3 regions of the Klenkia terrae genome follow, and region 3 is predicted to be linked to each of the others. Evidence: predicted binding sites of a transcription regulator. Region 3 holds the regulator's gene; each other region holds the start of a gene.
What was found. Region 3 encodes LexA, which represses DNA repair genes until DNA is damaged. Its sites were predicted from a motif close to TCGAACANNTGTTCGA; they were not measured.
Positions count from the first base shown of each region.

Region 1: the regulator LexA is predicted to act here: its motif matches at 2,015-2,030, upstream of UXQ13_RS17570 (HNH endonuclease signature motif containing protein).
Region 2: the regulator LexA is predicted to act here: its motif matches at 2,632-2,647, upstream of UXQ13_RS12270 (HNH endonuclease signature motif containing protein).

Region 1 covers NZ_JBAPLV010000021.1:55,951-60,142, reverse strand. The annotation lists gene UXQ13_RS17570 (HNH endonuclease signature motif containing protein) at 61-1,992, opposite strand; gene UXQ13_RS17565 (TraR/DksA family transcriptional regulator) at 2,133-2,465, shown strand; gene UXQ13_RS17560 (hemerythrin domain-containing protein) at 2,488-3,216, opposite strand; gene UXQ13_RS17555 (RidA family protein) at 3,327-3,740, shown strand; gene UXQ13_RS17550 (hypothetical protein) at 3,747-4,025, opposite strand; gene UXQ13_RS17545 (prenyltransferase) at 4,022-4,192, opposite strand, start outside.
Region 2 covers NZ_JBAPLV010000012.1:66,359-70,550, forward strand. The annotation lists gene UXQ13_RS12260 (DEAD/DEAH box helicase) at 1-512, shown strand, start outside; gene UXQ13_RS12265 (GNAT family N-acetyltransferase) at 598-1,128, shown strand; gene UXQ13_RS12270 (HNH endonuclease signature motif containing protein) at 1,189-2,610, opposite strand; gene UXQ13_RS12275 (hypothetical protein) at 2,858-3,409, opposite strand; partial or broken gene UXQ13_RS23655 (carboxylesterase family protein) at 3,573-4,192, opposite strand, start outside.
Region 3 covers NZ_JBAPLV010000031.1:28,765-32,956, forward strand. The annotation lists gene hflX (GTPase HflX) at 1-252, shown strand, start outside; gene UXQ13_RS20730 (phosphatase PAP2 family protein) at 299-1,015, shown strand; gene UXQ13_RS20735 (NHL repeat-containing protein) at 987-2,102, shown strand; gene lexA (transcriptional repressor LexA) at 2,157-2,969, opposite strand; gene UXQ13_RS20745 (LysM peptidoglycan-binding domain-containing protein) at 3,234-3,839, shown strand.

The sequences.
Region 1 (4,192 bases), on a different contig from region 3:
ACGAGCCGCTGACACGCGCTGACGCCGTCTGCTGGGCGTGCTCCCTGTACCCCCCTGCGGTCAGAAGGGCGGTGGGTCGTCCTCGGGGTCGTCGCCCGCTGCTGACGTCCCTGCTCCGGTCTGGTCAGCGGCACCGGCTGCGGTCTGGTCGTCGGTCTGCGCGCCGGTCCGGCGTGCGAGGGCTGCGTCGAGTTCGGACTCGATCTCGGCGGCCAGGCGGGCGCGGTCGGCGGTGGCGGCTCGTCTGGCAGCCCGCTGCTCGGGCGTTGGGCTGCGGAACCGCTTCGGGGTGGGTCCGAGGAGGTCGGTGAGGACATCGAGACTGGTGGGTGTCGACATGTCGACCTGGGCGATGCCCGCGGGTCGTGTGGTGCGTGTGCGTCCGCCGGGTGGGGTGACGTGCAGGGTGCCGTCGGGGTCCATGGCGAAGGTCCAGCCCGGTGCATGGGTTTTGAGCCGGTGATGCCGTCGGCACAAGCACACGAGGTTCGTGACGCATGTCGGTCCGCCGGCGGCCGGGTCGTCGTGGTCATAGGTAATCGCGTGGTCGAGGTCGACGTACTCGGCGGGTCTGCTGCAGCCGGGGAACCGGCAGTGCCGGTCCCGCGCTTTCACGAACCGGGTCTGTGCTGCGTTCGGTTCGTAGTCGGCGATCCGGGGTGGTGGTCCGAGACCGGTGCCGCGGCGGAGGGCGGCGCGGGCTTCGGCCGGTGAGGTGATCGCCCGGAGTCGGCCGGTGGCGTCGAGGATCTCGAACCACACGTCCCCGCCCTGGACCCGGCCACGGGCACCGACTGCCAGGAGCGCGTCGTAGCGGGCCAGCAGCTCGGCCACCGCGACCGGGGACACCGGCAGCCCACCGATCGCACCCACACCAGAGCCGGCAGCTGCTCCGTCCAGGGTCGTGTCGGGCCGGTCGGTGTCGATCGCGTCGTCCACGCCGTCGGCGTCAGTCGCCTCGTCCACGTCGTCGGCGTCTGTCGGGGGTTGGTCTGTGGGCGGGTTGGTCAGCGGGCCGAGGTCGTCGAGGTCGGCTCGTAGGGTCAGGTGCCAGCGGGCGGCGGCGACCTCGGCGGGCAGGGGCTCCCAGGGGCGGGTCACCAGCTGGTGGTGGGCGGCGACCCGCAGTTGGCCCATGGCGCGCTCGTCCCCGCCCTTGCGCATGGTGGCGGCCAGGGCGTCGATGACCTCGATCTCCTGGGCGACGTCGGCGGCGTCGGCCAGGTCGGTCCGCAGGGAGGCCAGGCCGTCGCCCTGCCCGATGGTGGTGACGTTCTGCCTGCGCTTGCGGCGCTCGGCCCGCCTGGCCGCCTCGGCCGGGTCCGCGGCGATCACCGCGCCGCCGATCCGGTCGGCCAACGGGGTCGGACCGATGCCCTCGGCGATCCAGCCGAGGCCTTGAGCGGCAATGGTGTCCACCAGGTCGTCGGCCAGGCCGCCGCCGGCGGACTGCTTGCGGTCGGCCAGCGTGTCCACGAGCACCTGGCAGCGGCGTACGTCGATCACCCCGTCGGCCGCGGCGGCCCACACCTGGGGGAGCTGCTCGACCAGTGCTCGTTGCTTGGCGACCAGCGAGGAGGCGGACCCGACGCTGATCCCCAGCACGACGGCGACCTCGTCGGCCACCCAGTCATCGGGACGGTCGCGATCTGCCGGATCATCGCGGCGGGCGCCGGGCAGCGGTTCCTGCGCCGGCTGCAGCTCGGCCAGGCGGGCGATGGCCGCGGCCTGCAGGGCGTGCAGCTGGGCTTGGGCGTCGGCGACGTCACGCAGCACCGCGTGCACTCTTGCCCGGCCGGTGTCGGGGGTGACCAGCAGCTCGGACAGTCGGGTCGGTCGCAGGGTGGCGCCTGCGGGCGCGAGGCCGGCGGCGATGCGGGTCGCCTGCTCGGCCTCCAGCACCGCTGCGCGGGCGGCGGCCGATGCGAAGACCTCGACCTGGGCGATGCCCACCGACAGCCCCATCCGGGTCTCGACCGCCTGCTGCTGCACCGCTGTCACCGCCTCGCGCCGTTCGAATGTGTGTTCGAAGTCTAGCGGCACCTGAGCGGACTGGCAAGGTGAATCCGCAGCTCAGCGCCTCGTCCACAAGGTCTGGTGCGAATGTCGGAGGTGGTGGGCAGGATGAGCGGGTGACCACGCCCGAGGAGCTGCTGTGCCACGCCCGCACGGAGACCAGAGCCCAGATCGCGGCGCTCACCGCGGACTACGAGGCCGTCGTCGAGGCCTCCCGGGGTTCCAACGCCGACGACGAGCACGACCCGGAGGGGCAGACGATCGGCTTCGAGCGCGCGCAGCTCGGCGCGGTCCTGGACCAGGCCCGCACCCGCCTCGCCGAGCTCGACGCAGCGGTGTCCCGGGTCGCCGACGGCAGCTACGGCCGCTGCGAGGTCTGCGGCGCGCCGATCGGGGAGGCCCGCCTGCAGGCCCGTCCCGCCGCACGCACCTGCATCGACCACGCCTGACCACAGGCGGCCCGTGCGGAGGTCAGCGGTGCGTGGCGGGGGTGTCCCCGTGCCGGGCGGGCGGCGTCCGCTCGATCCACCCCGCGGCCCGGGCCAGCGCCGCCGACAGCGTCCGGGCGACCAGCCCCGGGCGCTGACCGGCCCGGGCGTCGGCGAGGGCGTCGGCGAGGGCGTCCAAGTGGTCCCTGCTCCGGTCGAGGACGGACAGCGGCAGACCCGAGAGGGCGTTGCCGGGCGGTCGTCGGGCCACCGTCGGGTGCGGTCGGGTGGGCGACACGCGGCTGACCACCGCCCACGCCAGGCCGAGTCGGCGGAGGGCCGCGTCGTCCAGCCGCTCGCGCAGGCGGGGGAACAGCTCGTCCTCCTCGTCCCGCACGTCCTCGCGCAGCACGGTGGTCAGCCGGTCGAGCAGCGCCGCCCGGGCCGGGTCGTCGTCGGACATCTCCTCCAGCGAGCTGACCAGGTCGTTGACCTCCTGGTGCTCCCGCTCCACCTGCGTGGTCAGGTCCTCGCCGTCGGGCAGCACCCGCCGGAGGACCGGCCAGAGCACCGTCTCCTCGGCGAACGCATGGCTGAACACGAGACGGTCGATGCGGCGCAGGACCCGACGCTGCTCGGCGCCGGTGGTGCCGGACAGCTCGTGCAGCAGCCGGTCGAGCTCGACGTGGTCGGCCCGCTGGCGCGACAGGACACTGCCCGGTCCGCCGAGCTCGGCGACGGGACGATCGGCGATGGAGGGGAGGGGCGGCACGGACGACCTCGCAGGGACGGCGCGGGGCGGCCTCGCTCTGGACCTCCCGCGGGGTGCCCGGATCGGCCACGTCGACAAACCCGGGCGGACCGACGGGGCAGGATCGGCCCGTGGACCCTGCCGTGCACCTCGTCCGGTCGACCGGGCTGTCCGACGTCGCCGAGTACGCCTACGCCGCCACCGTGGCGCCCGGCGCGCGCCTGGTGTTCCCGGCCGGGGCGTGTCCGCTGGACGACACCGGAGCCACCGTCGCACCGGGCGACGTCGCTGCCCAGGCGGCCCGGTGCGTGGCCAACCTGGAGGTCGCCCTCCGCGCTGCCGGGGCCGGCCTCACCGACGTCGTCAGCACCCGCGTCCTGGTCGCCACCACCCGGCAGAGCGACCTGGTGACCGCCTGGGAGGTGGTCCGGGACGCCTTCGGCGAGCACGAGGTCCCCAGCACGCTGCTCGGCGTCACCGTCCTCGGCTACGACGACCAGCTGGTCGAGGTCGAGGCGGTGGCCGCCGTCCTCGATTCCGCCTGAGAACCCTCAGAGCCGCTGCGCGACCCCGACGGCGGCCACCACCAGGACGACGGCGCCCAGCAGCCGGCGGAACGGGTTGACCCCGCGGACCACCTCGTCGACGGCCCACCAGGCCAGCGCCGCCCGGGTGCCGGCGTACAGCCAGACCGGGTCGCCCGGCACCACCCACCCCAGGGCCGTGAGCAGCACGAACGTCCAGGCCGACGTGTTCGGCCACTGCGCCACCACCCAGCGGTCCCCGGTCGAGGTGCGGTCCCGGAGCAACCAGGACAGCGCGGCCCTCACCGCTCGGTCACGAGCCCGGCGGGGTCGGTGAACAGCAGCGCTCCCGGGGTCGCACCACACAGCGCGTCGGCGGCCAGCACCACCGCGGCCGCCGTCCACGTGGTGCGCTCGACCGGCCAGATCGCGTCGTCGGCGAACACGTAGCCGGTCCAGTACCCGCCGTCCTC
Region 2 (4,192 bases), on a different contig from region 3:
ACTACGCCGCGCAGCTGGCCCGCAGCGCCGGCAAGGTCGTCTTCTTCGCCAAGCACATCGCGGTGATGGACATCGCCGAGGCCTCGTTCGAGAAGGCCGGGGTGCGGTTCTCCTCGATCCGGGGCGACCAGACGCCGTCGGCCCGGCAGAAGCAGGTCGACGCGTTCGTCAACGACCCCGAGGTGTCGGTCGCGGTCTGCTCGCTGACCGCGGCCGGGGTGGGGCTGAACCTGCAGGTGGCCTCCAACGTCGTGCTGGCCGAGCTGTCGTGGACCGACGCCGAGCAGACCCAGGCCATCGACCGCAGCCACCGCATCGGGCAGACCGAGCCGGTCACCGCGTGGCGGATCATCGCCGCGCAGACCATCGACTCCCGGATCGCGGAGCTGATCGGCAGCAAGGCGGGCCTGGCGGCCCGGGCGCTGGACGGCTCCGACGAGGAGGTCGTCGCCACCGGCGACGTCCAGCTGGAGGCCCTGGTCTCCCTGCTGGTCGACGCGCTGGCTGCCTGAGGACCGGCGCCGCCGAGTCCGAGGCCGCCGCGCCCTCCCACCGACCAGGCGGCGTTCCCCTGCCGCATGCAGGAGTGTCTCTGCGGTGACCACACCGGAACTGCACGGGGAGAAGACGCAGCTGCGTCCTTGGCGGGAGACCGATCTCGACGTCGTCCTCGGCGTCACGGACGACCCACTCATCCCGCTGATCAGTCAGGTGCCCGCTGAACGGGACACCGCGGGAGCACTCGCGTTCGTGGCAGCCCAGATCGAGCGGTCCGAGGAAGGCCTCGGCTGGGCGTGGGCAGTGGTCCCGTGTGGAGGCGGTGAGGTGGTCGGCTACGTCGGGGCTCTGTGGGTGGCGGAGCCGGCCGGCCGTGCCTCGGTGGGCTACTGGACGGCCGCCGGCGGGCGGCGGCGTGGGCTGATGTCCGATGCGGTCACGACGGCATCGGACTGGCTGCTGGTCGACGCAGGCGTTGCCCGCCTGGAGGCATACATCGAGCCGTGGAACACCGGTTCCATCCGGGTCGCGGAGCGGGCCGGGTACGAGCGCGAGGGACTCATGAAGTCCTTCGCCCCCATCGGGGGCCGGCGAAGGGACGCCTACCTCTACGCCCGGGTGGCGCGCTGACGGCCCTGCCGAGATGGCTCACGGCAGGTTCCCCCAGGCAGCGCAGGTTCGCCGAGAGGCTTACCGGCCGGCCGGGAACAGGGGTGGGTCGTCGGTGTGCAGGTCGGGGAGCGGGTCGCCGCGGGTGTCGGTGAGTGGTCCGATCAGGATCTCGGTGCCGTCTGGGCGGTGTGTCCGCCACCGGTGTTGGTCGGGGTCCCAGGTGAGTGCGAAGCCGTGGTGGACCTGGGTGTGGTGGCGTTCGCAGAGCAGGGCGGTGTTGTCGAGGCTGGTGTCGCCGCCGTCGATCCAGTGGACGAGGTGGTGGGCGTCGCACCACCAGGCGGGGGCATGGCAGCCGGTGAACACGCAGCCGCCGTCGCGAACCTCGGCGGCCCGCCGGATATGGGCGGGGACGAGTCGCTTGGCGCGGCCGACGTTGAGGGGCAGGCTGTCGGGGCCCAGGACGATGCGGGCGATGTCGGCGTCGCAGGCGGCCTGGCGGGCGACCAGGCTGGAGGCCGTCGCTCCTGAGCCGAGCTTGGTCGCGGCGGCGACGCCGGTGGGGTCAGCGAGGTCCTCGAGCTGGATGAGGGCGGTGAGCTGGGGCTTGACCGTGCGCAGCACCGGAAGGTCACCGGCCGCCAGGTGCAGGTCCGCGAGCTGGACTAGGGCGTCGGCGGCGCGTTGCTCCGGGAGGCGGAGGTCGCCCTCGCAGCGACCAGCGGCCGAGATGGCTTCGAGTGCGGCTTCGACCTTCTCGCCACCTGCGGCGTCGAGGGATCCGCGCAGGATGCGCGAGCCGTCGGCGCGGCGGGTGATGCGCAGGTGACGTCCGGCGGTGGGGTCGACCGGTGCGGGGCCGTCGGGGTCGATGAGGTCGGCGATCCGCTGGCACACCTGCGGGAGGGTGCGGGGGTGGTCGCCGGTGATCGTGTCGGTGACGGCGTGGTCGGCGGCGGTCATGTCCTGGCCGGCGGCTTCTCCGGTGGACCAGATGTCGGCGGTGAGGATGCGTCCGATGACGCCGAGCTGGCCGTGGCTGACTGCGCCCTCGGCGGCTGCAGCGGCCAGGACCGGCATACGCTGGAGCACCCGCCCGGCGGCGAGCACCGCCGCGGCCTCGGGTCCGGTGGCTCCGACGTGCCCGCGCAGCCAGGGCCGCATGCCGGTCAGGCCGTCTGCGGAGGCGGCTTCGTGGGTCTCGGCGTGGACGACGACCCGTGCGAGCTCGGTGGTGATCAGGTTCTGCGCCCTGGCCAGTCCGCGGGCACGGTCCAGCAGCTGCGCTGACGTCGCGCTGCCCAGCTCGGCATCGACGGCTGTCAGCAGTGCGGCGATGACCCCGGCGACGTCGCCCGGTGGGGGTTCGGGCAGTCGCCGGGCTGCCGCCACGGAGGAGCTGGCCGGTGCTCGGTCGGCCCCGAGCGCACCGGGCGGCAACGCCTGGGGCACCCACCCCGAGGGCGTGGTGCGCGGCGGTGTGCCGGAGTCCAGACCCACTTACCGACCCCCCGTCGCGCTTCGAACACCTGATCGAAGAATACCGCCTCGCTCTTGACCCGGCGAGGCAAACGGGCAGGTCAGATGGGTAGCGCGTCAACTGCAGGGAGTTGTGGCTGAGACTGGGTGGCGGTGGTCCGGGCGGGGGAGGGCGGGGCGGTGTCCTCCTGTCCGCGCGCACCGGTGGCGAGCCGGCCGGCACCGAGACCGGGGGAAAGCCGACACCATGGCCGGCCACCCACAGAGATCAGCGGCGAGCGGATACGCGGTGGGTGCGGAGGAAGCCGGGGACGTCCCGCGGCGTGACCTCGCCCGTCCTGGCGAAGTCCGCCCACACCTGGCGGAGCTGCCGACCCCGCCGCTCGACGTCGGACCAGTCGGCGCCGGCGATCAGCGGGGCACCACGCCAGGCGGCCTCGTCGGTGAACAGCAGCGGGAGGTCCACGCAGTGCGCGGCCCGGTACGGGCTGCCCGGCGCGCCCCAGTCCAGCCGGTAGGTCGAGGCCCGGCCACCGGCGGCGGCGTGCCGGCGGGCGAAGGACCGGACGGCGCCGCCGTAGACCTTCCAGCTGGCGACGGCCACCGCGCCGCGGCTGAGCAGCGGTCCGACGACGGGCAGCGCCAGCACCCGGGCGAGCGGGGCGGCCGGGGTGGCGGCCAGCCCGGGCAGGAACAGCGCCACCTCCCGCGGCGTGCTGCCGATCAGCAGGTCGACCTGCGGGGCGGCGTCGGCCCAGGCGGCGTCCAGGTCGTCCTCGGCCGGGAGCGGGGCGACGCCGTACCGGGTGCCGAACGGCATCGCGGCGACCAGACCGAACGGGGGCGGCCGCGGCCTCGACGCGGGCCTCGGCGGCGAGCAGCTCGGGCAGCGGCGTCCGGGCGTCCAGGTCACCGGCCGCGGCGTCCATCGCCGCGGACATCCGGGCCCGGCCGCGGCTGATGCCCAGCGGGGCGCTCTGCACGATCGCTCTGGAGAACAGTCCGCGGGCGCCGTCGGCGATCATCAGGTGGGCGACCGCGTCGCCGCCGGCGGAGTGGCCGAACACGGTGACGCAGCCCGGGTCGCCGCCGAAGCCGGCGATCGCCCGCTGCACCCAGCGCAGCGCCTCGATCTGGTCCAGCAGGCCCAGGTTCGCCGTCCGGGCGGTGCCGCCCAGGTAGCCGAGCAGCCCCAGCCGATAGGTCACCGCCACCACGACGACGCGTTGCTCGCGCACCAGGGCGCCGGGGTCGAAGACGGGGGAGTCCCCGGCGCCGGCGCGGTAGGAGCCGCCGTGCAGGAACACCATCACCGGGAGCCCGTCGGCGTCGGCCGGCGCGGTGACCGACAGCCGCAGGCAGTCCTCGTCGACGGTGAGCTCGCCCATCGCGTCGACGAGCAGGTCGTCCAGCAGCGGGGTCGGGTTCTGCGGGCAGGCGGGGGACAGGCTGGTCGCCGGTACCGGCTCGCTGGCGATCGGCTCGGCCACCGGCAGGCGGAAGCGCTCGGCACGGGCGTACCGGATGCCCGTCGCGCGCACCAGGTCGCCCTCGCGGCGCGCGGTGAACACACCGGCTCCGGTCTCGACGTCCACCAGGTCCT
Region 3 (4,192 bases):
GCGCAGTGGGTCTCGGCGGCCACCGGCGAGGGCATCGAGGAGCTGCGGGCGGTCATCGCCGGGCGGCTGCCGCGTCCCGACGTCGACGTCGACGTCCTGGTGCCCTTCGACCGCGGCGACCTGGTGTCCCGGGTGCACGCCGACGGCGAGGTGCTCAGCGAGGAGTTCTCCGGCGAGGGCACCCGGCTGCACGCCCGGGTCGACGGTGCCCTGGCCGCCGCGCTCGGCGAGTTCGGCGCTCCCCGGAGCTGACGCCGAGGGTCACGGGGAGGTCACAGCCGGGCGGTACCGTGCCGGTGTGACCTCCCCGAGCGCTGCCGCGCCCGCCCGGCGCGGTCCCGCGGTCATCGGGACCGGTCGCCCCGCCTGGTGGGCGGTGGCGGTGGGCGTCGTGGTCACCGTGCTGGTCACGGTCAACCTGTTGGCCCGCGGGGTCCTCGAGCGGATGGACCTGCGGGTCTCCGAGGTGGTCAGCGACTGGGGGCTGCGGGACTCGGTGGCCTACTGGCCGGTGTGGGTGTTCACCCAGGCCGGCGGCCGGGTGACGATCCTGCTGGTCCTGGCCGGCCTCGTCGGCTGGATCGCCTGGCGCCGGCGCTCGGTCGTCCCGCTGGTCCGGGTGCTGGTCGCCCTCGCCCTGCTCACCGCGGTCGTCTACGCGTTCAAGTACGGCACCGGCCGGACGGCGCCGGCCTACCCGGGGTCCTTCTTCCACCGGGACGGCGCGTCCTACCCGTCGGGGCACGTGGCCAACGCCGTCCTCATGTGGGGCGTCGCGCGGTGGCAGGCGGTCGACTTCGGGTTGCCCGACCGGGTGCAGCGGGCGTTCTGGGTGCTCTCGGTGGCCGGCCCGCTCGTGACGGGTGTGGCCATGGTGGCGCTGGACTTCCACTGGGTCACGGATGCACTGGTGGGAGCTGCAGTGGGGGTGGTCCTGCTGGGCGTGGTGCATGCACTCGACGCAGTCGTCCTGTCACGCTTCGTACATGATCGAGCACGGCGGACCGCTGCCTGAGGCCCGGACCCGGAGGTCCTGGGCCCGGTCGCGGACGGCCGTCGGTGCGCTGCTGTGCGCAGCGGTCGTGGCCGGCCCGTTCCTGCCCGGCTCCTTCCTCTCCAACGGCGTCCCGCGCAGCGGGGTCGAGACCGCCGCCGCCGAGGAGGCCGTGGCCCTCTACGGCGACCCGCTGGACCTCTGCGCGGTCACCGACGCCCGCCTGCCGGAGATCTCGGGGCTGGCCGTGAGCGGCTCGACGACGCTGGCGATGAACGACGGCGGCGACGCCGTGACCGTCTACGAGCTCGACGGCAGCTGCGCAGTCACCGGCGAGCGCACCGCCGCGGTGGACCCCTACGACCCCGAGGACATGGCGCTGGCCGCCGACGGCACCGTCTGGCTGGCCGACACCGGCGACAACCGGCTCAGCCGGACGACGGTGGCCCTCATCGCCCTCGCCCCCGACGGTGTCGCCACGGTGTACCGGATGTCCTACCCGGACGGCCCCCGGGACGCCGAGGCCCTGCTGCTGGCCCCCGACGGCACGCCCTACCTGGTGACCAAGGAGGTGCTGGGCAGCAGCGAGGTCTACCGCCCGGCCCAGGCCCTGGACGCCGGTGCGGTCGTGCCGCTGGAGCAGGTGGCCGACCTGGCGTTCTCCCTGACCGGCACCGAGGGCGGCCCGGTCGGCCGCGCCGGGCAGCTGCTGGTCACCGGCGGCGCGGTCAGCCCGGACGGCGCCGTGCTGGCCCTGCGCACCTACACCGACGCCTACGTCTGGGCGCTGGCCGGCTCCGACGTCCCGGCCGCGCTGGCCACGGCCCCGGTCGTCGTCCCGCTGCCGGCCGCGCCCCAGGGCGAGGCCATCGCCTTCGCCGCCGACGGGCGCAGCCTGGTGGTGACCGGCGAGGGCCTGCCGGCCGCGGTCACCGCGCTGCCGGCGGCCGGTGCCCTGGCGCCGGCCGCGTCGACCGCCCCGGCGGAGGCCGTGGGCGCCACCGCCACCGCGGCGGGTGCCCCGCTGTCGCCGTGGACCGCCGGTGCGATCGCCGTCGTCGCCGCGGCCGTGCTGGTGGCCGGCGTCGGACGTCTCCGCCGCCGCTGACCCACCCGCGCACTCGCCGGCGGCGCGCCCTCCCGGGCGCACCGCCCGGAGCGGTCAGACCCGGCGCAGCACCGTCACCACGCGGCCCAGCACCGTGGCGTCGTCGCCCGGGATGGGCTCGAAGGCCGGGTTGTGCGGCAGCAGCCAGACGTGGCCGTCGCGCCGCTTGTAGGTCTTGACCGTCGCCTCGCCGTCGATCATGGCGGCCACGATCTCGCCGTTCTCGGCGGTCGCCTGCTGCCGCACCACGACCCAGTCGCCGTCGCAGATCGCCGCGTCGATCATCGACTCACCGGCCACCTTGAGCATGAACAACGTGCCCTCGCCGACCAGTTCGCGCGGGAGCGGGAACACGTCCTCCACGGCCTGCTCGGCCAGCACGGGTCCACCGGCGGCGATCCGGCCGACCAGGGGCACGTAGGTGGGGACGGGGACCCGGGGGTCGTCGACCCCGCTGGCGCCGCCCGAGGCGGCCAGCCCGGCGCCGGACTGCTCGGCCTCCGGGTGGTCGCCGGGCAGCCGGACGTCCAGGGCCCGCGGCCGGTTGGGGTCGCGCCGCAGCCAGCCCTTCTTCTGCAGGGTGGACAGCTGGTGGGCCACCGAGGAGGCCGACGACAGCCCGACGGCCTCGCCGATCTCCCGGACGCTGGGCGGGTAGCCGCGCCGCTCGACGGAGTCGCGGATGACCTCGAGCACGCGGCGCTGCCGCTGGGTGAGCCCGTCGCCGGCCTCACCGCGCTCCGGGAACTCGCGCACCGACGCGCCGCGCTCGCCGGTCGCCGGCTCGGCGGTGGTCCGGGCCTTGGTCCGGCCGGGGCGCTTGGTGCTGCCGCCGGTACCGCCGGGGGTGTCTCCCGCGCTCGCCACGTGTCCTCCTCGTCGGCCGCGTGCCGCGACCGTGCCGTCCGGCCGGTCCTCGCGGGGGCCGGGTGGCCGTACCGCGGACCGGGGTGATCGATACGGACGGTAACGCCTCGACGCCGATTGTTCAAACACGTGTTCGAAGTTCCACCGGTGTCATCTCGATTTTGTCGGACCGGTGGGGTAGACATCCGCACAGACGTTCGATCGAACAGCCGTTCGACCGGGATGGGCCCGCGAGGGTCCGCGCCACCGACAGGAGCCGCCCCCATGGCCAGCACCGCGACCACCCTCCGCACCCTCCCGACCGCCCACCCCGCCCGGGCCGCGGAGTCGACCGCCGGCGCCGGGGCGCGCCCCGCGCCGACCCGGGTCGTCGCCCGTCGCGGGAACCACCCGGCCGGGCGCGCGCTGGCCCGTGCGGCCGAGCAGGGCACCGGCCCCCTCGCGCCGGTGGTGCCGCTGCGGCGCACCGGCGCCGAGGTGGTCCCGCTGCGGCCGGCCGCGCCGCCGGTGCTCCCGGCGGCGTCCGCGGCGGAGCCGGTCGGGTCGGCGGCGTCCCCCGGGACGACGGCGCCCGCACCCCTGCGGCTGACCCGGCGCGGTCGACTGGTGCTCTTCGGGCTCGGCGTGGTCACCGCCCTCGGCCTGGCGGCGTTCGCCGTCCCGGCGCTGGGTGACAGCGACCCGGCTGTCCCCGCACTCGAGCTCGCGGGCCGCTCCAGCGTGGTGGTGCACAGCGGCGACACCCTGTGGTCGATCGCCGAGGCCGTGGCGCCGGACACCGACCCGCGGGTGGTCGTGGACGCGATCCAGGAGGCGAACGGGTTGTCCGGGGCCGGGCTGGTCCCCGGTCAGGTGCTCGTCCTGCCCTGAGCCGCCTGCACGCCGGGCCGACGGGCACTCCGGCCGACGCCTACCCCCGGCCGGCACGGACCGGCGACACGGACCGGCGACACAGACCGGCGACACGCCGTCTCGTCGGTGGTCTTCGGTGGCCGGTCTTGAGCCCGGTGCCGGGCGGTCCGCGGCGTCCTCCGACGGTGTACGGCGTGGTGGGACGCGTGGGGCGTCAGGTCTGCCCACGGGGCCCGGGTGCTGTCGTCGAGATGTGGGAAGCCGACACGCCCGGTAGGGGTTGCACACCCATAGGGGTCCGGAGCTAGTCTCACCACAACATCTAGTAGTTACAGAGATGTCGTTCCGTCCACAGGTTGTTCCCCAGGTTC